Regions from separate parts of the Shewanella sp. GutDb-MelDb genome, predicted to be linked through region 3. Evidence: predicted binding sites of a transcription regulator. Region 3 holds the regulator's gene; each other region holds the start of a gene.
What was found. The regulator sigma-54, encoded in region 3, starts transcription at its own class of promoters, with help from an activator protein. The targets are predictions, from matches to a motif close to GTTGGCACGNNNNTNGNNT.
Positions count from the first base shown of each region.

Region 1: the regulator sigma-54 is predicted to act here: its motif matches at 947-965, upstream of CXF82_RS16350 (DUF3192 domain-containing protein).
Region 2: the regulator sigma-54 is predicted to act here: its motif matches at 6,766-6,784, upstream of norV (anaerobic nitric oxide reductase flavorubredoxin).

Region 1 is NZ_PJBM01000247.1:35,660-43,695, reverse strand. It holds gene CXF82_RS16360 (GNAT family N-acetyltransferase) at 1-52, opposite strand, end outside; gene CXF82_RS16355 (DUF2789 domain-containing protein) at 172-501, shown strand; gene CXF82_RS16350 (DUF3192 domain-containing protein) at 534-905, opposite strand; gene CXF82_RS16345 (hypothetical protein) at 1,054-1,413, shown strand; gene CXF82_RS16340 (Zn-ribbon-containing protein) at 1,413-2,186, shown strand; gene syd (SecY-interacting protein) at 2,275-2,922, opposite strand; gene queF (NADPH-dependent 7-cyano-7-deazaguanine reductase QueF) at 2,982-3,839, shown strand; gene CXF82_RS16325 (LysR family transcriptional regulator) at 3,879-4,793, opposite strand; gene CXF82_RS16320 (alkyl/aryl-sulfatase) at 4,968-6,965, shown strand; gene CXF82_RS16315 (4'-phosphopantetheinyl transferase family protein) at 7,048-7,959, opposite strand.
Region 2 is NZ_PJBM01000225.1:55,124-63,159, forward strand. It holds gene torR (two-component system response regulator TorR) at 153-863, shown strand; gene torT (TMAO reductase system periplasmic protein TorT) at 919-1,995, opposite strand; gene torS (TMAO reductase system sensor histidine kinase/response regulator TorS) at 2,230-5,268, shown strand; gene CXF82_RS11965 (transcription antiterminator/RNA stability regulator CspE) at 5,841-6,053, shown strand; gene norV (anaerobic nitric oxide reductase flavorubredoxin) at 6,833-8,036, shown strand, end outside.
Region 3 is NZ_PJBM01000241.1:6,381-14,416, reverse strand. It holds gene rapZ (RNase adapter RapZ) at 1-168, opposite strand, end outside; gene ptsN (PTS IIA-like nitrogen regulatory protein PtsN) at 637-1,080, opposite strand; gene hpf (ribosome hibernation promoting factor) at 1,083-1,370, opposite strand; gene CXF82_RS15495 (RNA polymerase factor sigma-54) at 1,401-2,912, opposite strand; gene lptB (LPS export ABC transporter ATP-binding protein) at 3,050-3,781, opposite strand; gene lptA (lipopolysaccharide transport periplasmic protein LptA) at 3,778-4,326, opposite strand; gene lptC (LPS export ABC transporter periplasmic protein LptC) at 4,390-4,947, opposite strand; gene kdsC (3-deoxy-manno-octulosonate-8-phosphatase KdsC) at 4,944-5,495, opposite strand; gene CXF82_RS15470 (KpsF/GutQ family sugar-phosphate isomerase) at 5,497-6,474, opposite strand; gene CXF82_RS15465 (calcium/sodium antiporter) at 6,521-7,480, opposite strand; gene CXF82_RS15460 (ATP-binding cassette domain-containing protein) at 7,656-8,036, shown strand, end outside.

The DNA.
Region 1 (8,036 bases), on a different contig from region 3:
CTTCAGCCGTTAGATAGACCGCTCGACACTCTTCCATGATTTGATTTTCCATTGTTATTTTCCTTGACCTAGATCACATAAATACCAATGTAACAAGCCCATAGAAAAGTGCAATTAATAATCAACATTCACTTTGTCAGAAATTTAATGTTGTTCTAAAACGAGCATCTGATGAGTCATTGGGTGTCAAAAAGTATCGATACTAAACTTGGAGGATTAGGTCGTTTTCTACCATACTGGAAGCAACACGATAGCAACGGAGCGTTAATCATGGACACCACCCCTTTGGATCTAGAACATCTATTTCAACAGCTCGGTTTACCAAGTGATGCTAAAGCAATTGAACTGTTTATACGAAAACATACGATTACTAAAGGGCTGCTTATTCATCAAGCGGGATTTTGGACAATATCACAGCAACATTTTCTAGCAGAGGCATTAGCGGAAGATGCCCAATGGTCGGATTTAATTGACCATTTAGACACCCTATTAAGAAAGTAACTTCACCATATTAAAGAAATATAGAAAGATAATTATATTTTGGTGTAGGCCTTTTCGCCCCATCCAACAACGGCATTATTGCTAATAACCACGGGAGTACACTCATCTTTGGTTGTCTTGCCGTCGCCCTTAACTCGTTGTGTGCGATAAAACAGCACATGCACTTCTTTATCTTGTTGGATATAGGCTTCATTAAAATCAGCAGTACCCATTAGCGTTGTCACCTGCTCTTTTGACATCCCCAGTGAGATCCTCGATAGGCCGTCACGGTTACTTTCTTGGATTTTCTCCCAAGCTCCATTGTTATCCCAATCAGATTCACCATCACCTACATTGATAACGCAACCAGTTAACCCTATGCTTGCTATCCCAAAAAACGCTAAACTTAGTAGATTATTCTTCACATTAACTTCCTGTATTTATATTGATTTTATAAATATCATTAAAGCAAACTACATGCCACATGTTAAAGCATTGTTTAATAATGATTTAATTTTAATTAATTACTGTTAATGAACTAAATATACTAATGAGTAAGGAATTTAACCAACGATGAGCCCTCTAGACCAAGTACTCTGCGCCGCCAAACAGCTCAGCGATGAAGGTAAAAAACCCACTCTTGCATTAATTAAAACTAAGCTAGGTGTCAGTGTTGCAATGCTGACTTTGATCCAAGGCTTACAACAGTACAAATCGATGAATGCTGTAGACAAAGCCGCAATCCCGACTAAGGCGCAGTTAACCGCATCAGCGCAAGCACCTCTGCAACTTCCAACCAACACTCAACAACAGCAAAGAATTACGCAACTTGAGCAGGAGCTGTTAACCCTTAAAACCAACTATCAAGCCGTAATCAACAGATTAACAGCGCTTGAATCAGCATCGCTTAATGCTAGTGGAGCCAAGAAATAATGCATGTTGTTGAATTAAGATTTGAATGCTTCGATAACACGACAATCACTGCCGCCGAAAAAGCCATTAATGGCTTGTTAGAAGCTTATCGCGCCAATGGTCAAATACTCGGTCGAGAATTTGCTGTCGCTTTCAATGACGGTGAGTTTAGAGCTCGCTTGTTGATGCCAGAAAAAAGTAGCCTTGCCAAGCGATTTAATAGCCCTTGGGTCGAGAAAACCTTAATTGAATTAACAGACGCTAAACTACTTGCTCCTCGCGAGAAGTATATTGGCCAAGATATCAATTCAGAAGTGTCTAGCCAAGAGACACCAAGTTGGCAGCTGCTTTATACCAGTTATGTGCATATGTGCTCGCCACTAAGAAATGGTGATACGCTGCAGCCAATTCCACTTTACCAAGTACCAGCGACAGCCAATGGCGATCATAAACGGCTGATCCGCTGGCAAACCGAATGGCAAGCTTGTGATGAAATACAAATGGCCGCGGGGACTAAAGCCGAGTTTGCAGCACTTGAGCAGCTAACCAGCCACAAAAGTGACCTCTTTAGACGCGGCTGGGACTTGCGTGGCCGAGTTGAATTCCTGACAAAAATCCCAACCTATTACTATCTTTATCGCGTTGGTGGAGAAAGCCTAGCCAATGAGAAAAAACGTTGCTGTCCAAAATGTGGTAGTGACCACTGGCTATTAGATGAGCCGCTATTGGATATGTTTCACTTCCGCTGCGAACCATGCCGTATCGTGTCGAATATCTCTTGGGATCATCTCTAAAAGAGACAAAAAAGGTCTAAATTGCAGTGCAATTTAGACCTCTTCTTTCAAGCTAATAGTTTAAGCTTCTAGCGTTAAATTTTACCCGCTATTTCCCACGTAAGTTCTGCCACATTATTTTCATACGCTGCCAAATACCTGGGTGATCGAGTACTGGCATATCTTCTTCCACCAGCTTAACCGGTGGCGTCACTCGCGCCGTAAGCTCAGCGATAAAACCATTTAACGAATCTGCTAACTTTTTACTCTGATTTTCCCCAGGGATTTCAATCCAAACGCTGCCATCGGTATTGTTAATAGTGATCATTTTATCTTCATCATCAAACACACCAATAAACCAGGTAGGATCTTGTTTGAGCTTCTTTTTCATCATCAAATGTCCGATGATATTCTGCTGTAGATACTCAAAATCAGTCTGGCTCCACGCCTGCAATAACTCTCCCGTTCCCCAAGGTGAGTCAAACATCAATGGCGCGGCAAAATGTGCCCCATAAAATGCACTAAGATCGGCATGTAAAGATAGCTCTAGTGCATGTTCGACATTATCAAAAACACCCGGCACGTCACGCGAGACTGATTTCCATTGCAATGCTTCTTCAGAACCAACGTCAACATCGCCCAAAATACACTCTGACGCTTGTTGCTGCGCATAATATCGAGGGTACTCTCCCAACGCATCTAAGTAGGCTTGTTGGTAGTCGTTTAAAAAAATATCCAGAGCAGGTAAAGAAGACACTTAAGCCGATCCCAAAATCAGTTATAATAAGAGTCTATTTTGACATGGAAACCGTATTGATGACACAACATCATGATCCCTATAGTGACGCACCCGAACTTTCAGAGCTTACATTAGGAAAGTCCACAGGCTACCAAGAACATTATGATGCGTCTTTACTGCAGGGCGTGCCGCGTAAGTTGAACCGTGACGCAATAGGCCTTACTACCGAACTGCCGTTTCACGGCTGTGATATTTGGACCGGATATGAGCTTTCATGGCTAAATGCCAAAGGTAAGCCAATGGTCGCCATCGCGGAGTTTAGCCTAGACTTTCAAAGTGCCAACCTAATTGAGTCTAAGTCGTTTAAGTTATATTTGAACAGCTTTAACCAAACTCAATTTGATGATGTTGAAGCGGTTCAATCTACCTTGACCAAAGATCTATGCCAATGTGCACAAGGTGATGTTAGCGTTAAAGTAATTGAACCGAAAAACTTTAGCCATCAACGTATTGTAGAACTACCAGGCACTTGTATCGATGATTTGGATATTGAAGTCAGCGACTACAACTTTAACCCAGACTACCTTGTCGACAGTGTTGATGACAAAGTGATGGTTGCCGAGACGCTAACCTCTAATCTACTTAAATCAAATTGCTTAATTACCTCTCAGCCTGATTGGGGTACGGTAATGATCCGCTATCAAGGCCCTAAAATTGATCGCGAAAAACTGCTTAGATACTTGATCTCATTTAGACAGCACAATGAGTTTCACGAGCAATGTGTCGAGCGTATTTTTGTCGACTTAAAACGTTTCTGCCAATGTGCAAAATTAACGGTTTATGCGCGTTACACTCGACGTGGCGGGTTAGATATCAACCCCTATCGTAGTGATTTTGAAAACCCAGCTGAGAACCAACGCTTAGCAAGACAATAAGACATCACGAAACCGAGTATTAATGCTCGGTTTTATTTTTTAAGTCTCTAGCGCCTGCATTTGTAAAGCTATCATCTCTCTTAGCCAAGCATTGGCGCTATTGCTCTGCAACTTTTTACTCCAAATCATATGGTACTCAATTGGCCTTGTATCAAAAGGCAATGGGTATTGCGTCAGATTAAACAGCTCAGCATACTCTTTAAGATAATGAGTGGAAGCGATGGCAATAGCATCGCTTTTTGATGCTGTGGCTAACATGGTCAGTAGCGACGATTGCTCACTATAGGTTTTACGTTGCGGCATGACGGCTTCGCTATAAAGTTCCGCGATGGCTAGATTTGAGCGCCGCATTTTGAAGATGACATGCTTTTCAGCAAAATAGGCATTAACGTTAAGTGTATCTTGGATCCTTGGATGATCTTTTCTCGCCACACAGACCAACTTATCGCGCATCAACAGGGCTGCATTTAACGCCACTGGTATTTGGCTCATTATGTCAACGGCAAGATCTATACGCTCAAACTGCAAGTCAGACTGTAACTGCTCCTCATTGGATGGCGGCTCCTTAAAGATAATATCAACCGCCAAGTCAGCCGTCAGCTTATCTATTGGCGCTTGCAATAGTTGCATTATCACTTCATTGGCATACACGTAGAATTCACGCTGATGTATTTTAGGGTCAAACTTCTCCAAACCCGCAACAACACCATCAATAGCATTGAAATGCTGCTCCAACTGTTGATATAAATCATGTCCGGCAGCTGTAGGTTCAACACCGCGTCCAACACGATTAAACAACTCTTCATCTACCTGTTTTTTAAGGCGGTTAATCGCATTACTGACTGAAGATTGGGTTAAATCAAGTTGTTCTGCGGCGCGGCTAAATGAGCGGCAGCGATACACGGCAAGAAATACCGGAAATAGATTAAGGTCAAACTGTTTTGTCTGCGGCATATGACTCAATACTATTTACACTGTGAATATTAATTAGCAATCTAGCGATAATTACTAAATAACACAAGCACTCTACACTAGCCTCAATTCAATTTGTATTGACTCGGTTCAGGCTCCCCTACTCTGCTAAGAGCCTGCTATGAACCTTCTATGAACGACCTTTGAGGAATCACAATGAAAATATCTCCGCTTACAATCGCGATCATCAGTAGCGTAACACTGGGCCTGTCTTCAACTGCAAATGCTGCACAACATGAACACGACCATATAACCGTGCACTATGAGGGCAAGGCCGCGACTGCAGATACGATTAAGCATAACCAAGCCATTGCCCAAACGCTCAACTTTGCAGATACCACCGCATTTGAGCAATCATCTAAGAATCTTATCGCAAAATTTGATAAAGCGACTGCAGACATTCTGCGCGCTGAATTTGCCTTTATTGGTGAGCAAACCCCCGATTCGGTCAACCCATCACTTTATCGTCAAGCTCAACTTAATATGGTGCCTAATGGCTTATATAAAGTGAGCGACGGGATCTATCAAGTACGCGGGACAGACTTATCAAACCTAACTCTCATTAAGGGCGATTCTGGTTGGATTGCTTACGATGTATTACTGACTAAAGAAGCGGCTAAGGCGTCACTGACCTTCGCACTAAAACACTTGCCAGAAGGCAGTGAACTTCCTGTGGTAGCCATGATCTATTCTCATAGTCATGCTGACCACTTTGGTGGTGCTCGCGGCGTTCAAGAGATGTTTCCTGACGTGAAAGTCTATGGATCACACAACATCGCCAAAGAGATTGTTGATGAAAACGTACTGGCTGGAAACGCGATGAGTCGCCGCGCAGCTTATCAATATGGGGCCACTTTAGGTAAGGATAACCACGGTATTGTCGATGCCGCGTTGGGCAAAGGTTTATCAAAAGGTGAAATCACCTATGTCGCACCAGACTACACCTTAAATGGCAAAGGCAAATGGGAAACGCTTAAGATAGATGGGCTTGAAATGGTGTTTATGGATGCATCAGGTACTGAAGCAGAATCTGAGATGATAACTTTTATTCCTTCAAAGAATGCACTTTGGAGCGGCGAACTGACCTACCAAGGTATGCATAACATCTACACCTTACGCGGGGCAAAAGTGCGTGACGCACTAAAATGGTCAAAAGATATCAACGAAATGATCACTGCCTTTGGCAGCAAAGTTGAGGTACTGTTTTCTGCACATTCGGCGCCAGTTTGGGGCAATGAAGAGGTCAATCAATTCTTGCGCCTACAACGTGATAATTATGGTCTGGTACATAACCAAACTTTAAGGCTGGCCAATAATGGCGTAGGCATTCAAGATATTGGCGATGCAATACAAGCGACTATTCCTGAGACTGTCTATAAAACCTGGCACACCAACGGTTATCACGGCACCTATAGCCATAATGCCAAAGCGGTTTACAATAAGTACTTAGGTTACTTTGATATGAACCCTGCCAACTTAAACCCATTAACAACAAAGTTAGAATCTGCCAAGTTTGTAGAGTATATGGGGGGCGCGGAAGCAACGGTTAAACGAGCCCAAAGTGACTACATCCAAGGGGAGTATCGCTTTGTTGCTACAGCATTAAACAAAGTCATTATGGCCGATCCTAATAATGATACAGCAAGACAACTTTTAGCCGATACCTATGAGCAATTAGGTTATCAATCTGAAGGTGCAGGCTGGAGAAACATCTACTTAACCGGCGCCCAAGAGCTGCGTGTAGGCATTCAAAAAGGGGCTCCTAAAACAGCATCAGCAGATGTGATTAGTGAGATGGATATGCCAACCTTATTCGATTTTTTAGCCGTGAAAATCGATAGCCAAAAAGCAGCGAAACACGGTCTAGTGAAGATGAACATCATCACGCCAGATACCAAAAGTATTCTCTACATTGAGCTTAGCAACGGTAACTTGAGTAACAATGTGGTGGATGATGAACAAACAGCAGATGCTAACCTCATCGTCAATAAATCAGACGTGACCCAAATCCTACTTGGCAAGACAACCCTCAAAGCACTACTGGCATCGGGTGATGCTAAAATTACAGGCGACAAAACAGCCTTTAGTAAAATAGCGGGCAGCATGGTGGAATTCAATCCAGAATTTGAAATTGTGCCAACACCTAAGAAATAACAAGCCAAGAAAGCTAACACATCACAAGGGACGCATATCGCGTCCCTTCTCTATCAGCCATATTGACACCGCTTCCCCAGCGCTAAGCCATCGCTTTAACGACATCATTAATCGAGGCTATTTCTGCGTCATACTCGATGGGTTTGTGTTGGCAACTTAGCCCTTTAACACTAATAGCAAAGCGATAATCGTCATCCAAATGTCCCAAAGCACAATGCCAATTGGCCGCTTCCTCCACCAGCGTGTCATTTGTAGCAGCAACCATCACCTCTGTTTTGCTGCTAAAGAGCTGTAAAGCAACCCCCTGCTTGAACACCATCTGCTGACTAAATCCCGATTTTAACTGTCCAAATTTAGTGTGTTCGCTCGATTTAAGTGCCAATATACGCTGCTCCATTGTGCTTAAATCAAAGCCAAACGATTTAAGCGACAACGCTAAACCCAACCCTTTAGCCTTGATATAAGACTCTTTCAATGCCCATAAATCAAAGAAGCGATCACGCTGTAACTCATTGGGTAAAGCAAGTAACGCGGCGGTTTCTGGCTCAGAGAAGTAGTGATTTAATATTGAATGGATATTGGTACTTGTGCGGCAGCGCTCAATATCGACTCCCAGCTCCAGTGTCGATGGAACCTTGTCCTCTATAGGCTGTTGATGGATAGCTAACAGCAACCAATCGCCACTATGGCTAAGATTAAAATCTATTCCTGTTCGCTCAAACTGAGCTTGCGTTAACCGCGGTTTACCTTTTTCACCATATTCAAATTGCCACTCATCAGGCTGTAATTTTCCATGGTGAGACAACAATGCGCGTAAATATCCGCGAACCATCAAACCTTGTACTTTGGCGGTTTGCTGAATATAACGATCGACCTTGTCAATTTCATCTTGTGGTAACCACGAGCGGATCGTCGCCGCTATTTCACTCTTAATCAATGAAGATGATAACGGGCAGAAATACAAGTTTACGCAGGGAGGATTAGAGTTAGACAACGACAGCTCAATAACGGTGATTTATAGGATCATTGTGGCCTCTTTTACCGCAAAACAACAGAGGGGCATACCGCAAA
Region 2 (8,036 bases), on a different contig from region 3:
TTGAAGCTGAAACCAAGACCTCTTGCGGCAGATTGAGATCGCTGTAAGTGTATTAGCGGCTAATTATGTATATGATGTGGCGTTAAGAGCGATAAAGCGGTTATTCGCATGCCGCTGTTAGATAAATAAATGCGTGTTGGTTGAGGTGATGTATGGGCTACAGAGTGCTAGTTGTCGATGACGAAGCGGTCATTCGGGCTAGATTAAAAGGCTATTTTGAGAAAGAGGGCTATCAAGTCCTTGAAGCTCAAGATGGTGAGCAGATGTGGTATGAATTTAATCGCCAGCATATTGATTTAGTGATGCTCGACATTAACTTGCCCGGAACCGATGGCCTAAGCTTGGCGCGTGAACTACGCAGTCGCGGCGATGTAGGGATCATACTGGTGACTGGCCGTGATGAGACCATCGATAAAATTGTTGGTTTAGAGATGGGCGCCGATGACTACGTGACCAAACCCTTTGAGTTAAGGGAGTTGCTGGTGCGGGTTAAAAACTTATTGTGGCGTATCTCTTTGGTTCAAAAAGCGATTACTGAGAGTAGCGCACAAGCTGATCCCAATGACAATATTATTGCCTTTAATGACTATGTATTAGAGCTCAATAGCCGAAAACTGATTTGCAGTGGTGAGATTATTAAACTCACTAAAGCAGAGTTTGAACTATTGACTGCTTTTGCTCTTCACCCACAGCAAGTGTTGTCGCGCGACCGATTAATGCAGCAAACCAGTCACCGTAATCAGGACGTTAATGATCGCACTATCGATGTGATTATCAGACGCCTGCGCAACAAGTTATCTCCAGAGTTATTTGTCACCGTACATGGCGAAGGTTATCTGTTTGCCGCGAAGGTGAAAGACTAGGGGCTGTTAATATTTCACGGTTTTACTTGCCGCAGTTTATAGGCTCCGTTAGGTATTAATTTTCTGGGTTTACTCGATAGATAGGGTAATAGTCGGCCGGAGCTAAGCTGGTTTTTAACACCTGTGGATGAATATTTCCAATGACTTGGCTTTGTATTTTGGGACCAATATCGCCAAAGGGTTTAGCACCTTGCAGTTCCCTCACTACAACGTCAATGGCAAGCATGCCTTGCACGACGACCAAATCATCGTTACTGAACTCAACCCGCTCCCGATAGATCCCTCTGAGTATTGCGGGGGACAGATAGCTGCTGACTAATTTGACCTTATGTTCAAGCTGGTACTGCTTTAAAATTGAAACGCCCGCCTCGATAGCGACTGCGCTACCCAGAATATACTGCGGCGTTTGTGTCTTTAATAACGCCTCCATTTCATCGCGATATAAGTTGCGATTGTTATCAGCGTGACGTACTGCTGATATACTGACTTTACTGCCGATTAGAGCCGCTGTTAACCCTTGCTCAACCAAACCACTGCCACCTTGTTTATCGGGGCCGGCAAGTAGCGCGACTTGGGAACTGACTTGGGTGGTTTTATCTGTTTGCTGGCGAATAAATTGCCCTGCTTGAAAGCCCATTTGATACCAGTTAACGCCTACCCGTGTGGTGACCTGTTTATGGTCAAGGCGATTGACCAGCGCAATAATAGGTTTGTTAATAGGTGGCTTGTAAAATTCAAGTAGATCAGGGCGAACTCCCCCGAGTAATATGGCATCAAAATTGTGCTTCATGCAGTTATCGAGTTGGCTTAATTGTTTATCTAAGCCGTAATAGCTACCTGCTTCAAATAGTTCTACATGCAGTTTTAACTTCTTTGCTTGTTGTACTAGGCCATAGTTAATACCGGTCCAATAACTGTCTTTTAGATGAGGCATTAACACACAAATACGCCAGTCTTTTTTAGCGTTAGTCAGCGGCGTATATTGCACCTCTGTGCTGTGTTGGATTTTGTTATCGAAAGGCAATCTTTGTTCAAGTGACCAAGAGGGCACCGATATGGCCGCTTCCGCAAATGGACTGGCAAGCAATAGTGCGAGTAATACTTTTACCCACAATTGGAATGGTTTTGCCATAATTAACATACCCTTGATTCATGTTATATCAATTGCATTAAGTCAGCGTTGAAATCCAGCCTATGGGGAGCGTTCAGACATTGCACTTCTGCTTTCGTCGGCTCACAAAGGATTAACCATTATCTGGTCAAGGCGTCTTGAATTGAAAAGCTTGAGTGTTTCTGAATTGACTACCTATTTAATGCAATTGGTATTAATGTGTGAGTCAATATTGTAACAGCATAACGTAAAAGAGTGAGTGCTTTGTATTTGACTCCATCATCGCGACCCAGACTATCTTTATCAAGAAAGAGCCTTATAGGTCGCCTAATGCTGGCCTTTAGTTTATTGGCACTGCTGTTATTGCTGCTGGTGACGTTAGGCAGCTTAAGTTTGCACTGGGTACAGCAAGCCGATAAATACCTTTACGATAAAGCACTACCAGCATCAGAGGCGGCGCGTCAGTTGGTATTATCAAGTAATGCATTGGCCGAAAATGCCAAATTACTTGGACAATCTGAGTTTGAGTCTCAGCGGCAGTTGGTCGGTCGTAAACTGTCGATTAATAGCGCCGCAATGCTTAACGCGATTGGTGCGTTAAAAGCCTTGAATGTAAACTTTGACTTAAGCCTTGAACAGAGTGCATCGGATATCATTCTCGATTTGTCGCGTCTTGGAGAGCAAGTGGGACAGCGGATTTTGGCGGCTTATCAATTACAGCTCCAAGGTAAAGCGCTGGTGGACGCGTCAAACGAAAGCACTGACTTGTTATTGGCAGAGTTAGCCATCGTTGACTCGGGTATCTTATCCAAAATCAGTTTGGCATATCCGCAAGCCGTGGGAGTAGAGCAAACCTCAAAGTTGCTCGATACCTTGATTGAACAAGATCTCGATATTCAAGAGCGCCTGAATCGTGCCCTTAAAATTGTGCATAATATTGCTTTGATGGGGCAAGTGTTTCAATCTCCAGAGTTAGATAGTGGCATTTTTAATTCGTTAGCTAAAAACGATAGTCAGCTGAGAGAACTCGGGGTATCCATTTCAGGTTTGAATGATCCTGCATCAGATGCTGGATTACGCTACTTTGCATCCTTGACCAGCTTATCTAATATTATTCGTGACCCTGTAAGATCGAAAGCTTTTGCAAGACAAGTCCGTATTTTACAGACGTTGCCCCAGAGTATATTGCTGCAAAAACAACACACTCAACTAAATCAAGCGCAAGAGTTAAAACTACAAGCCCTTACCGATAAATTAGATGCGCTAAATGGTGCCGTTGATACGGCGATGAACATTCAACGTGTGGAAGCTGATAAGGCCAGAGTCGATTATCTTAATCAGCTGAGTTGGTCTAAGGTGAGCTTGTTGCTGACAGGCTTGTTGATGCTGCTGGTTATCGCCTTTGTTGTCTACAAAGTGATCTATCAAGGCATAGCACTCAAACTCAATGCGGCCACAACCGCATTGGCGCAGTTGAGTCTTGGCAATACTGCTGTGACCATCGATACTGAAGGTGATGATGAATTAGCGGCAATGGCCAGCGCGATTAAAGCCTTTAAGCAGAAGACCGAACATAACCTTAAACTACAAGCCGAACTACGTGATACTGCTACAGAGCTGTTTGAACATAAACAAGCATTGGAAGCCACCGTTGAGGCGCGTACATTAGAGCTGGCTGAGGCCAATGTTCAGCTAGATAAAGAAGCCAAAGGGCATGTATTAGCCCGTGATATGGCAGAGCAGGCTAACCAAGCAAAGTCATTATTTTTGGCCACTATGAGCCATGAAATTAGAACACCGTTAAATGGTCTGCTTGGTACGTTAACTTTGCTTGGTCACTCAAAACTACCGCCATCACAACGGCAGATGTTGGCATTATCACAATACAGTGGAACGCTGTTGCAAACCTTGTTAAACGACATATTGGATTTCTCCCGCCTTGAGCAAAGTAAGCTGGCTAATGAGCCTCGAGCTGTGGATCTTGCTGAGTTACTCGATGAAGTTACAGCCATTATGCTTGCTGGCGCAGGTTTGGCTGGCCTGACATTAGTGGCAAACTATAAAAACCTGCCAAAGTGGGTCTATTTAGACGGTCCAAAATTACGTCAAGTACTGTTTAATTTGTTGGGTAATTCCATTAAATTCACTCCGCAAGGCACTGTTGAATTGAGCGTGATGGTTGAACAAGGTGCACTGGCCTTTAAAGTACAAGACAGCGGTGTAGGCATTGATTGCAGTGCCATGACAAAACTCTTTAAAGCCTACAGTAACGAGCCCAGTAAAGGCCGCGATCGTGGTACAGGACTCGGGCTTGCTATCAGTAAACAGCTGGTCGAACTTATGAGTGCGGGTGCTGAAGCCTCAAAGGCTTTATGGGTAACAAGCCAAGTTACTCAAGGCAGTAGCTTTGGTTTTTCATTACCGCTTACAGAGTGCGTGGAACCTGATATGGCCCAGCAGCTACAAGCCGTACTTGTTAGCTCTAAACGGGTGTTGGTGGTGGAAGATAACAAGATTAATGCGATGGTTGCGCAAGGGTTTTTAGCACATCTTGGCCATGATTCCGTGTTAGCGACTAGTTGTGAGGCTGCAAGGCAGGCCTACACAACTATAAGTGCCAGTGATTACGATGCGGTGATGCTTGATATTCAACTCGGCGATGGCTCGGGGATGACTCTGCTTGAAGAGTTACAGCAGATAAATGCACAGATAGGCCATTCTCTGCCGATCGCGGCCTTTACCGCTCAACTGCAAGTAGAAGATATGGAAAATTATCAACAGCAAGGCTTTGATTTGGTGTTAATGAAGCCGCTTGATATGAAGGCGTTAACGGCTTGGCTTGGACGAGCAAAAGAGATTGATGAATTGAATGCTACGCCCGAGGCGGCATCGCAAACGACAGCTATTGCACCACTGCTCGAAACTGCGCCCGGATCTAAGGCTATGCCAAATGTGAACTTAGCACTATTAGATGGCACGCTGCTAACGCAAGATATGAGTTACTTAGGTAAAGAGGCTGTGGTTGAGCTATTTGAGCTTTACCGTGGTTCTAGCCAAGCACATATGGCAACTTTAGCGGCAGCGCCTAAGGATTTCGAGCGAATATTACATGCACTAAAAGGCAGCAGCGCCAGCATGGGGTTAACGCAACTGGCAACGACATGTGGTGATATCGAACAATTAAAAGTAACGGCTGAAGAGTACCTGCAGCAACATCAACAGTTGTTAGCGTTATGGCAGCGCTCGATGGAGGCATTATCATTGTGGCTAGACGAGCAGGAAGAAGCGCAGTAGAACTGTTAGTTAAAGGCGCAGACATAGAAGATATTTGTTATCAAAGCATTCAGGGTTCCTCATCTCAGCAGATTAAGATGTTTACCCTTACCAAGGCTAAGCGAAGCTGACAGCGGTACACTCATACTATATTGACGAACACGACTATCCCCGTTCTACCTGAATCCTGCATCTTCAAGTAGAATGGTATATAAAGTGAGTGCAGCTAAATAGAGCGGGTACTATTGCTACGAGGATGACTTTAGAGCATCAAGCATCTGAACTGAGTTTAGTCGTGCGGCTAAACTGAAAGCTATGCGACATTGGTAATGATTTTCAATTTTTATAGTATCTCTTCATCTTTTATGAATAAAAGCTTTACAATATCTCAAAGTGCTGTAAAGTACGCCTTGCTCTGGCATACAGAGTTATTAATGAAACATCAAGTAAAAGTAAAGCTTCAGATTCTGCGTTATCGTTGTATCATCTGTGTTTCCCTTAGCTTCATCGTAACATTTAATAATTCAAGCTCTCAGCACATCGCACTTTCGCGATAGATTTATTAATTCTCCACTAAATATAAGGGACATAAAATGTCTAACTCAACTACTGGCATCGTAAAATGGTTTAACGAAGACAAAGGTTTTGGCTTCATTACTCAAGACAATGGCGGCGCTGACGTATTCGTACATTTCCGCGCTATCACTTCAGAGGGTTTCAAGACTCTTGCTGAAGGCCAAAAAGTTTCTTTCGACCTAGAGCAAGGCCAAAAAGGCCCACAAGCAGCTAACGTAGTTGCTATCTAGTCGAAAGTCGACACAAAGAGTTTAATTACTGTTTGAGTCAACTTTAAATAATTGAAGAAAAGTTAAATTTTCTTTAGTTATTAAAAAAAGCGAACCTTTAGGTTCGCTTTTTTGCGTTTAAAAGAAAATAATTCTGTTCTAATCCCCATTAGATTAAATAGGTCGTCAACTCAGCCACATTCACCCATTTTCAAATCAAAGCGCATCGGTGAGACTGCAGTGGTTCAATGAAAAGCAGAAGTGAAAACCATGAGCTATTGCTACTGAATACACAGATGCTTAATGCAATTGGTATAATACGTATAAAAAAGCAAATGAGTCAGAATAAAAAGAGGGTTGTGAGCTAGCTTGAAGCTAGTATCGGCTTGGCGGTATGTGTTCAGTGGTATGTGTTGATAAACTTTGCTGTAGACGGCAGCCAAAATCTACTCTTGCCTATATTCCACGTTGTCATATAGTCGTCCCAGAATTGACCCTCGAATATTATCCTTACTCTCGGCACCTATTTCTCGTCCTCAAATTACTTGATTTTACTCTGTCTAAATGGACATTATCTGCGATATTCCCTTCTTTATTAGCCTGTCATTGCGACTATTATCGGCTTGTCTTTTTGACATTGATAGTGTTTATTTGACACTTTTTTGCATTGTCATATTTACACTCCCATTAGATTTGATTTTGTCATTATCTAATTATTTCAATGAATTAACTTTTTGGCATGGTTAGTGCAATTACTCAAGTAGAAGATTTAATTTATTTAATATTTTAGGGTGTAACTAATGACAATTCATGTGAAAAACAACATTCATTGGGTCGGTCAACGCGATTGGGAAGTGCAAGACTTCCATGGTACTGAATATAAGATGACCAGAGGCACGAGCTATAACAGTTACCTCATCCGTGAAGAGAAGACAGTATTAATCGATACTGTTGATCATCGTTTTAGTCATCAGTTTGTGCAAAATTTAGAGATGGAAATTGATCTTAATACTATCGATTTTATCGTGATGAACCATGCGGAAGAAGATCACTCCGGCGCATTAACCGCATTACTGGAAAAAATCCCCGGCACGCCCATTTATTGCACCGAAGCGGCTGTTGATTCGATTGTAGGTCACTACCACCATCCAGAGTGGAACTTTAAAATTGTTAAAACGGGTGATAGCGTAGATATCGGCAATGGTAAGAAACTCATCTTCATTGAAGCACCTATGCTGCATTGGCCTGACAGTATGATGACTTACATGACCGAGGACGCGGTGTTATTTAGTAACGATGCCTTTGGCCAGCATTACTGCGACGAGCATCTATTTAACGATGAAGTGGACCAGAATGAGCTTAAGGAGCAGTGTCTTCGCTATTACGCAAATATCTTAACTCCATTTAGCAGCCTGGTGACCGCTAAGATCCACGAAGTATTAAGCTTTAATGTACCTGTGGACATGATTGCTACTTCTCACGGTATCGTTTGGCGTGACAACCCTACGCAGATCATTCATCAATACCTTGAGTGGGCTGATAGTTATCAAGAAGATAAGATCACCATCTTTTACGATTCAATGTCGAACAACACACGCATGATGGCTGATGCCATTGCTCAAGGTATCCATGATGTGGACCCTGGCGTAGCGGTAAAAGTCTTTAATGTCTCAAAGCATGATAAGAACGAAATTTTATCGCATACCTTCCGATCAAAGGGTTTATTGGTAGGTTCATCGACAATGAACAATGTGATGATGCCAAAAATTGCAGGCATGCTTGAAGAGATCACCGGCTTAAGATTTAAAGGTAAAAAAGCCGCTGCGTTCGGCAGTTTTGGTTGGAGCGGCGGTGCGGTCGATCGTATTCAAACTCGCTTAATGGACGCGGGTTTCGAAACGGCCCTTAGCTTGAAAACTAAGTGGCGTCCAGATGGGAATGCGATGCGAGAATGCCGTGAACATGGCCGTCAAATTGCTAAGCAGTGGGCGTTACATCCATTGG
Region 3 (8,036 bases):
ATCAACACTAATAGCGACTAACTCTGAGTTACCAGAAAGTTGTTCAAGCAGGGTGCCCATCATTGGCAATGGTAGATTATCGACACAATAATAGCCGAGATCTTCTAGCATTCTTAACAGTACTGATTTGCCTGAGCCGGAACGACCAGAGACTAGAACGAGTTTCATCTTTTCACTACCTAATAAAAGTTAGAATTAATGTTTTATAAATGTATACGGGGTGTACAAGATTATAGATTAACTTTTTTCTGGCTTAAAGCAATAGCTTAGGCTAGTTGGTAATAATAAATAATATTGCTGTAATAAATGCCTAGGTCGTTAAATCTTACTGCTTGTATATCGGTAATCTCTAGCGACTTACGGACTTGAGTCCGTCGAGATAGTTGCACTTTTAGGTTTGTTTTTACCGCAGTTTATACATCATTTTGGCGAGGTGGGACGATACGGAGGCAATGCAGTTTAATTATTCTCCACAAATAGCCTATAACACGGCAACAATAGCTTAGGAACACTGGTTTAAGTGTTTCTAAGCTATTCCTACAAGAGTGTGTAAGCGTTTCTCTTTGCTCATGTCTTGTACTTCTTGAACATCAAAAAATGCGTAAAAACTAAGCTCGACAGATCAGAAACCTCTCACTATTGAGTGATTAAGTCGTATAACTCAGATTCACTCTTACTTTTTCTCAACTGCTTCACGATCGCTTTGTCGTTAAGCTTTTCTGCCATTGAAGACAGCGTCGCGAGATGTTGCTCACATTGATCTGCGGGCACTAACAGGGCAAATAATATATCAACCGGTTGCTTATCTATCGAGTCAAAAGATATCGGTGTTTCACATTTGATTAATATGCCCAATGGATGGTCAATATTAGCCAATCTCCCGTGAGGGATTGCTATACCGTTGCCTATACCTGTGCTACCCATTTTTTCGCGAGCCAACAGGCTTTCGAAAATCTCTTGTGAAGAAAGGGTAGGGTACTGGGCAGCGGCAATATCGCTGATGAGTTCCAGTACTTTTTTCTTACTGCCCGGAGTGGCACAGGTAGTGCATTCCGGCTGCAGGATGGTACATAGTTCCATCGTTAGTGTTTGGTCAGCTTCTCTTTGTGTTTAATAACCTGACGATCTAATTTGTCGATCAGGGAGTCGATTGCGGCGTACATGTCCGCATGTTCCGAAGTGGCAAAAACTTCACCTTTTTTCAGGTGAATTCGTGCTTCGGCAATCTGTTGCATTTTTTCAACATTCAATATGACGTGCACATTATTGATCTGATCGAAATGACGTTCAAGCTTTGTAAATTTTTCTTCAACATAACTGCGCAGTGACGCAGTGATTTCAATGTGATGCCCAGTAAGGTTAATTTGCATAGAAAGATTCCTCCAAGTGTCTAATTTTAGTTATAAACTCTTGCGTTGGTTTGAGGGCGGGATCATCATTGCTTCGCGGTATTTCGCGATGGTACGTCGAGCAACTTTAATCCCCTGTTCTGCCAACAGTTGCGCCATTTTGCTATCGCTTAATGGTTTCTGTTGGTTTTCAGCTGCGACTAACTTCTTAATAAACGCTCTAATTGCTGTTGATGAGCACTCTCCACCGTCGTCGGTTCCGACATGACTAGAGAAGAAATACTTTAACTCGAAAATACCTCTAGGGGTATGCATATACTTTTGTGTGGTCACCCTTGAGATAGTGGATTCATGCATCTCTACGGCTTCAGCAATGTCGTTGAGTACCATAGGTTTCATGGCTTCATCACCATATTCGAAAAATCCCTGTTGGAACTTCACAATACAGTTGGAGACTTTTAGGAGGGTCTCATTACGACTCTCAATGCTTTTAATAAACCATTTAGCTTCTTGTAAGTGACTACGAATAAATTGGCCATCTGCTTGATTTTTTTGGCTACGAGCCATCGAAGCATAGTGTTGATTGACGTTGATTTTTGGCATGTAGTCGGGGTTGAGTTCAACCACCCAACGGCCTTTCTTTTTTGTCACTGAAACGTCGGGGATCACATATTCGTCTTTACTTCGCGTGACTGCTAGGCCCGGTCTTGGGTTCAAGGTTTGAATAAGCGTGATAGCATCACGCAGGTCATCCTCTTTGAGCTTAGTCTTACGCATCAATTGCCTAAAATCACGTCCAGCAATCAAATCTAAGTAATCTTTAATGAGCAGGCGAGCATTGTCTATATGGGGTGTTGTTTCTGCATATTGAGCTAATTGGATAAGCAGACATTCACTGAGATCTCTGGCTGCGACGCCGATAGGGTCGAAATGCTGCACGCGTTTGAGTACGGCTTCCACTTCGTCTATCTCGATCTCTGGATCGCCCATTGCTTCAAGAATATCTTCACAATTCTGAGTAAGGTAACCTCGCTCATCAACCGCATCAATAATGGCGGTGGCAATCGCTAGGTCATTATCAGAAAAAGGCGTTAGATTTTTCTGCCATTCAAGATGTTCGTATAAACCTTCAGTGGTTTCGCCTTGGAATGGCATATCATCATCGCGCATTCCGCCGGAGCTTGAATTCGAAGACACGGTATAGACTTCATCCCAAGTAGTATCCATTGGGAGTTCATCTGGCATTGAATCTTGCGTTAATGCATCAGAGGTGTCTACCGCAGCGCTATCCTGCTGTGGATCAACATCTGTGTTACTGCTGTATTCATTGTCGCTATCCGACTCTGAATAGCTGTCAGAGTCACTGGTGGTTCTATCTTCGTTGCTGATAGGCTCGCCATCGGATTGCTCTTCATCTAATTCAAGCAGTGGATTAGAGTCTAATGCTTGCTGGATCTCTTGCTGCAGCTCTAAAGAGGACAATTGCAAAAGGCGAATAGCCTGCTGTAATTGTGGAGTCATAGTTAGCTGCTGACCCATTTTGAGCTGGAGTGACGCTTTCATCTTACCGCTATTCCCTACACTGTAATTAAACGTTGAAGCTCGGTGATTTGACGAAGAGAGCTTAAAGAGTCAACACTTTGATTGTATTCATATACTTAGCTAATGCTATACAATTAAACCCGCATACTGTGGGTTAACTATAGCCTGAATTGTTCACCTAAGTACACTGCTCGAACCTGCTGATTATCTAATATCTCGGCAGGTGTGCCTTCTGCAATCAAATTTCCGTGACTTACGATATAGGCATGTTCACAAACGTCCAATGTTTCACGCACATTGTGGTCTGTGATCAACACCCCTAAGCCACGGCTTTTTAACTGTTCAATAATCTTTTTAATATCGATAACCGATATTGGATCAACGCCGGCAAAAGGTTCATCGAGTAGAATAAACTTTGGGTTGGCTGCCAGTGCTCGAGCGATTTCAACTCTGCGGCGTTCACCACCTGATAACGCCATGCCTTGGCTATCGCGGATATGGGTGATGTGAAACTCTTCGAGTAGGTGTTCAAGTTGCTCTTCACGCTGCTCGTTATTGATATCTTTGCGAGTCTGTAATACTGCCATGATATTGTCACGCACTGAGAGCTTTCTAAAGATGCTTGCCTCTTGTGGCAAGTAGCCAATGCCTTTACGTGCTCGGAGATGCATTGGGTCTAAGGTTAAATCATCGTCATCGATTAAGATCTGACCCTTGTCGCTCTGAACTAAACCAACAACCATATAAAATGTTGTGGTTTTACCTGCACCATTAGGACCCAATAACCCAACAATTTGCCCTGTTTTGACCGTTAAACTCACATCTTGAACAACGGCTCGGCTCTTATAACTTTTCGCTAAATTGCGTACGGTCAGCGTTTTTTGGGTCATTGCTGTTCCTGCTTTTTAATGGGTGCGGCTGGGGTTTCAGGCGTCTCTTCTTGATAAGCTTCAGGCTGAATGATAGTGATCACGCGATCATTACCTTTACCTGTACTTTCTGCGACTAATTTTTGTAGTCCGATATTGTACTTGATGCGGTTACCCGTGACTTGGCTGCCCTCTTGCTCCAAGGTTGCATTACCTAACAAGGTTAAGGTTCTTGTTGCCAACTCATAACGGATCTCTTTCGCACTTGCCATCGCCGGGCGGCCATCTTCCATCATTTGGGTATATGTCGCAGGATTACCCGTAGCCACGAGTATTTTTCCTGAGCTCGCTTCTTTGGAGAACACCCGTAATTCATCAGCCTTCATTTTAATTGAACCCTGAGTCACTTCTACAGGACCAAAAAAGATCACCTGATTATTTTTTATATCAGCTTCTTGGCTGGCAGCAGCAATTTTAACTTCTTGCTTTAAGTCATCGACTTGCGCGTAGCTACTAATGCTAAGCAGACACAACAGACCTGCAAGTATTGATTGATTGTATTTCATAACTTCCTTCTACTCCGCTATTGGGTTGCTAGCATGAGTGAGTATATTTGTTTTTTGAATCGCTTACTTAACATCGTAGATCCCTTCGACTTGACTGATCAACTTTACACTTTGGGCGTTAAGATCAGCATAAAGGCCTGTTCCCTGAATCACAAACTCATTACCAGTGACGTAAATGATTTCATCAGAGGTCATAACCATCGTCTCTAGATCAAGCTCTAAATAGGAGGTAGACAATGTTTGGATCGGCTCTTCTGGACTAATAGAATCGATAATAACATTGTTTTCCAATGAGACCTTACCGGTTAAATTGTTATGGGTTCCTTTAGCCGCGGTTAAACGCCATTGGGCTTGACCATCATCGGGATAGATCAAATAAACCGGGTCAGTGAAGTAAGTCATACTGGCTTCTTCAAAGTGTTCCATGTGCTTGGCGGTGACTTTGCTATTAATGAGACCCGCTTCATTGTATTCAGTGCTGCGCATATCATTGATGATGTAGTTAGGGCGTTCGCTTATATCAATGTCTAACGTTTGGTCGCTTTTTTTAGACTGCACTTGCCAATAAAGGATCAGTGCGGTGCCAAATAAAGCGATAATCGCTAGGGTGACGCGATTCATATGCTCATCCCGTGAGCCGACTCAAACTTACCTTGGCTAAGTAATAACAAGTCTGTGAGCTCTCTAAGGGCGCCATGACCACCATTAATATGAGTTGTCATTAAAGCATGTTGCTTCACGTAAGGGTGGCCATCAGCGACGCAAACCGATAAACCGACCTCTTTCATCACCGGCAAGTCGACCATATCATCACCTATATAGGCAACTTCATTTGGATTGACATTGTAAAGTGCTAATAACTCATTGTAGGGGCTTAACTTGTTATCAACGCCTTGATAAATATGAGTGACGCCGAGTGCTGTCATTCTATCTTCGACAATTTTTGATTTTCGACCAGTAATAATCGCCACGTTAATGCCGCTAGAAAGAACAGAGCGAACACCGTAACCATCTCGAGTGTGGAATGTTTTAAGCTCTTCGCCGGAGTTGCTCATATAGACTAGGCCATCGGAAAATACGCCATCTACATCGCAAATAAGCAGTTTGATTTTGCTGGCGGCTTGCCAAACATCATCGCTAATCGGGCCATAGAATCCCTGTTTAGACATGTTAAATAACTCCTGCTTTCACCATGTCGAGCATGTTAAGTGCGCCGACAGGTTGTTGCTGTGAATTGATGACTATCAAACCATTAATGTTTTTCTCTTCCATCACTTTTAATGCTTCTGCTGCAAGTACATTATCAGTAATGGTGACACAGCCTTTAGACATAACTTCAGCAATGGGGGTGGTACGTAAGTTAACTTCTGCATCAATCACTCGGCGTAAGTCGCCGTCGGTGAATATACCGACTAAAGTGCTTTTCTCATCGACAATGGCAGTCATGCCTAAGCCTTTTTTAGATATTTCGTAAAGCGCATCGGTAATACAGATATCATGCTTTACCAGCGGCAGCTCATTGTCTTTATGCATTACGTCACTGACTTTTAAGAGTAGCTTACGCCCTAAAGTTCCACCGGGATGAGACAGTGCAAAGTCATCTTTAGTAAACCCGCGAGCTTGCAGTAAAGCAACCGCTAATGCATCGCCCATCACCAAAGTGGCCGTCGTGCTCGATGTTGGCGCTAATCCCAGCGGGCAGGCTTCTTCGGGCACTTCAATACAAAGGTGCAGATGGGCTAGCTTTGCCATGTTGGATTCCGGCTTGCCTGTTAACGAAATCATCGGCAGCCCCATGCGCTTGATTACTGGCATTAATGTCAGAATCTCACTCGATTCACCTGAGTTAGAGATAGCAAGGACGATATCGTTTTCGCTTAATACGCCTAAATCACCGTGACTCGCTTCACCTGGATGGACAAAAAATGCAGGCGTTCCAGTGCTGGCTAATGTGGCTGAGATCTTATTACCTATATGGCCTGATTTGCCCATTCCCATAACGATAACTTTGCCGGTGCACTGCAATATTAATTGGCATGCTTGGGCAAACTCATTTGAGTCTACATATTGGTAAAGGTTATCGAGTGCTTTTTTCTCGATATCAATGACCTTGGTGCCCCACTGGCGTAGCTGCTGTTCATCTACCATTTCTTGGTCTCTCTCTAATTTACTGCTTTATAGGTCGCATTCATATTTAAGATAGGAAAAGTAACGCTTGATACGCGACAAATGTAATGAGTAGAACAACGCCATGCCAAGGCTTTAGTTGCCTAGCGCGTCCGCTCAATAATATCAGTATTGCAAGCGCACTGCTCGTTGCAAGTACCATGTAGAAATCTCTCGTGCTTGCCGCGGCATCGACGGCACCTGGCGCGATAATGCCGGGTATGGCAAGTACCGCTAAAATATTAAATAAGTTTGAACCCACAATATTACCGATGGCTAAATCATCCTCTTTTTTCAACACGCCAGCAATACAGGCTGCAAGCTCAGGAAGACTGGTACCCACGGCAATAATCGTCAGTCCGATGACTAAGTCAGAAAGGTGATAAGCCTTAGCAATGCCTACAGCACCTTGAACCATCCAATCGGCTGAAAGAGGTAACAACACCATGCCGATGACAAGCCAAAAAATCGCTTTCTTGGTGGGGACATTTGAGGGAACCTCATTATCGGCATCAATGGCTAACGCATCGCGATTATTATTCGTCAGACCATGCCAAATTAGGTAGCCCATTAATGCGAAAAAGAGCACTAAAAGAGACACGCCTTCAATTCGGGTTAAAAAGCCGTCATATAAAAAGTAACCCACAATGACGGTGGCGGCTAACATTAAAGGGATTTCACGTTTCAGCGTTTGTGAACTGACGGAAATAGCCCCGAGTAACGCTGTAATACCTAGAATGAGTGTGATGTTAGCTATATTGGAACCGAGCACGTTACCAATGGCTGTATCTGTCATGCCTTCCATTGACGCGGTGGCGGCAACAAACATTTCTGGTGCAGAGCTGCCCATAGCCACAATGGTTAAGCCTATTAACATTGGTGGAAGGCCTAAGTTGCGTGCAAAAGCTGCCGCACCGTATACAAACTTATCTGCGCTCCAGACTAAAGCACTTAAGCCAGCCACTAACAAAAATATATTAAATAACATCGATTCTAGGTATTTGAGGATATAGCCGCGTATTTTCGCTGTAATTTAACAAAAATGAAAGTATTGAGACGAGATAGTGTTGATTTGGTTGTACCTGATTGTTCAATTACGTACAATTTCTCCCTTTCCAGTACGGAAAAATGGATGTTTCTTAATTTGAATGCAGGGCTCATGCATGACTCAAAACCATAACTCATTGGTCGAAATCCAGAATATGGCCTTTAGCCGCGGCTCACATGTCATTTATGAAGACATCAGTCTATCGATCCCTAAAGGCAAGGTTACTGCAATAATGGGACCTAGTGGCATAGGGAAAACCACCTTACTGAAATTAATCGGTGGTCAGCTCACGCCAAGCAAAGGCAAAGTACTTTTTGATGGCATCGATGTGCATCAATGCAGCCGCAGCCAATTATTTGTATTGCGTAAGCGCATGAGTATGCTGTTCCAAAGTGGCGCACTATTTACGGACATGAATGTGTTCGATAATGTTGCGTTTGCGCTTAGGGAGCACTCTGGTTTACCTGAAGCGATTATTCGCCGCATCGTGTTAATG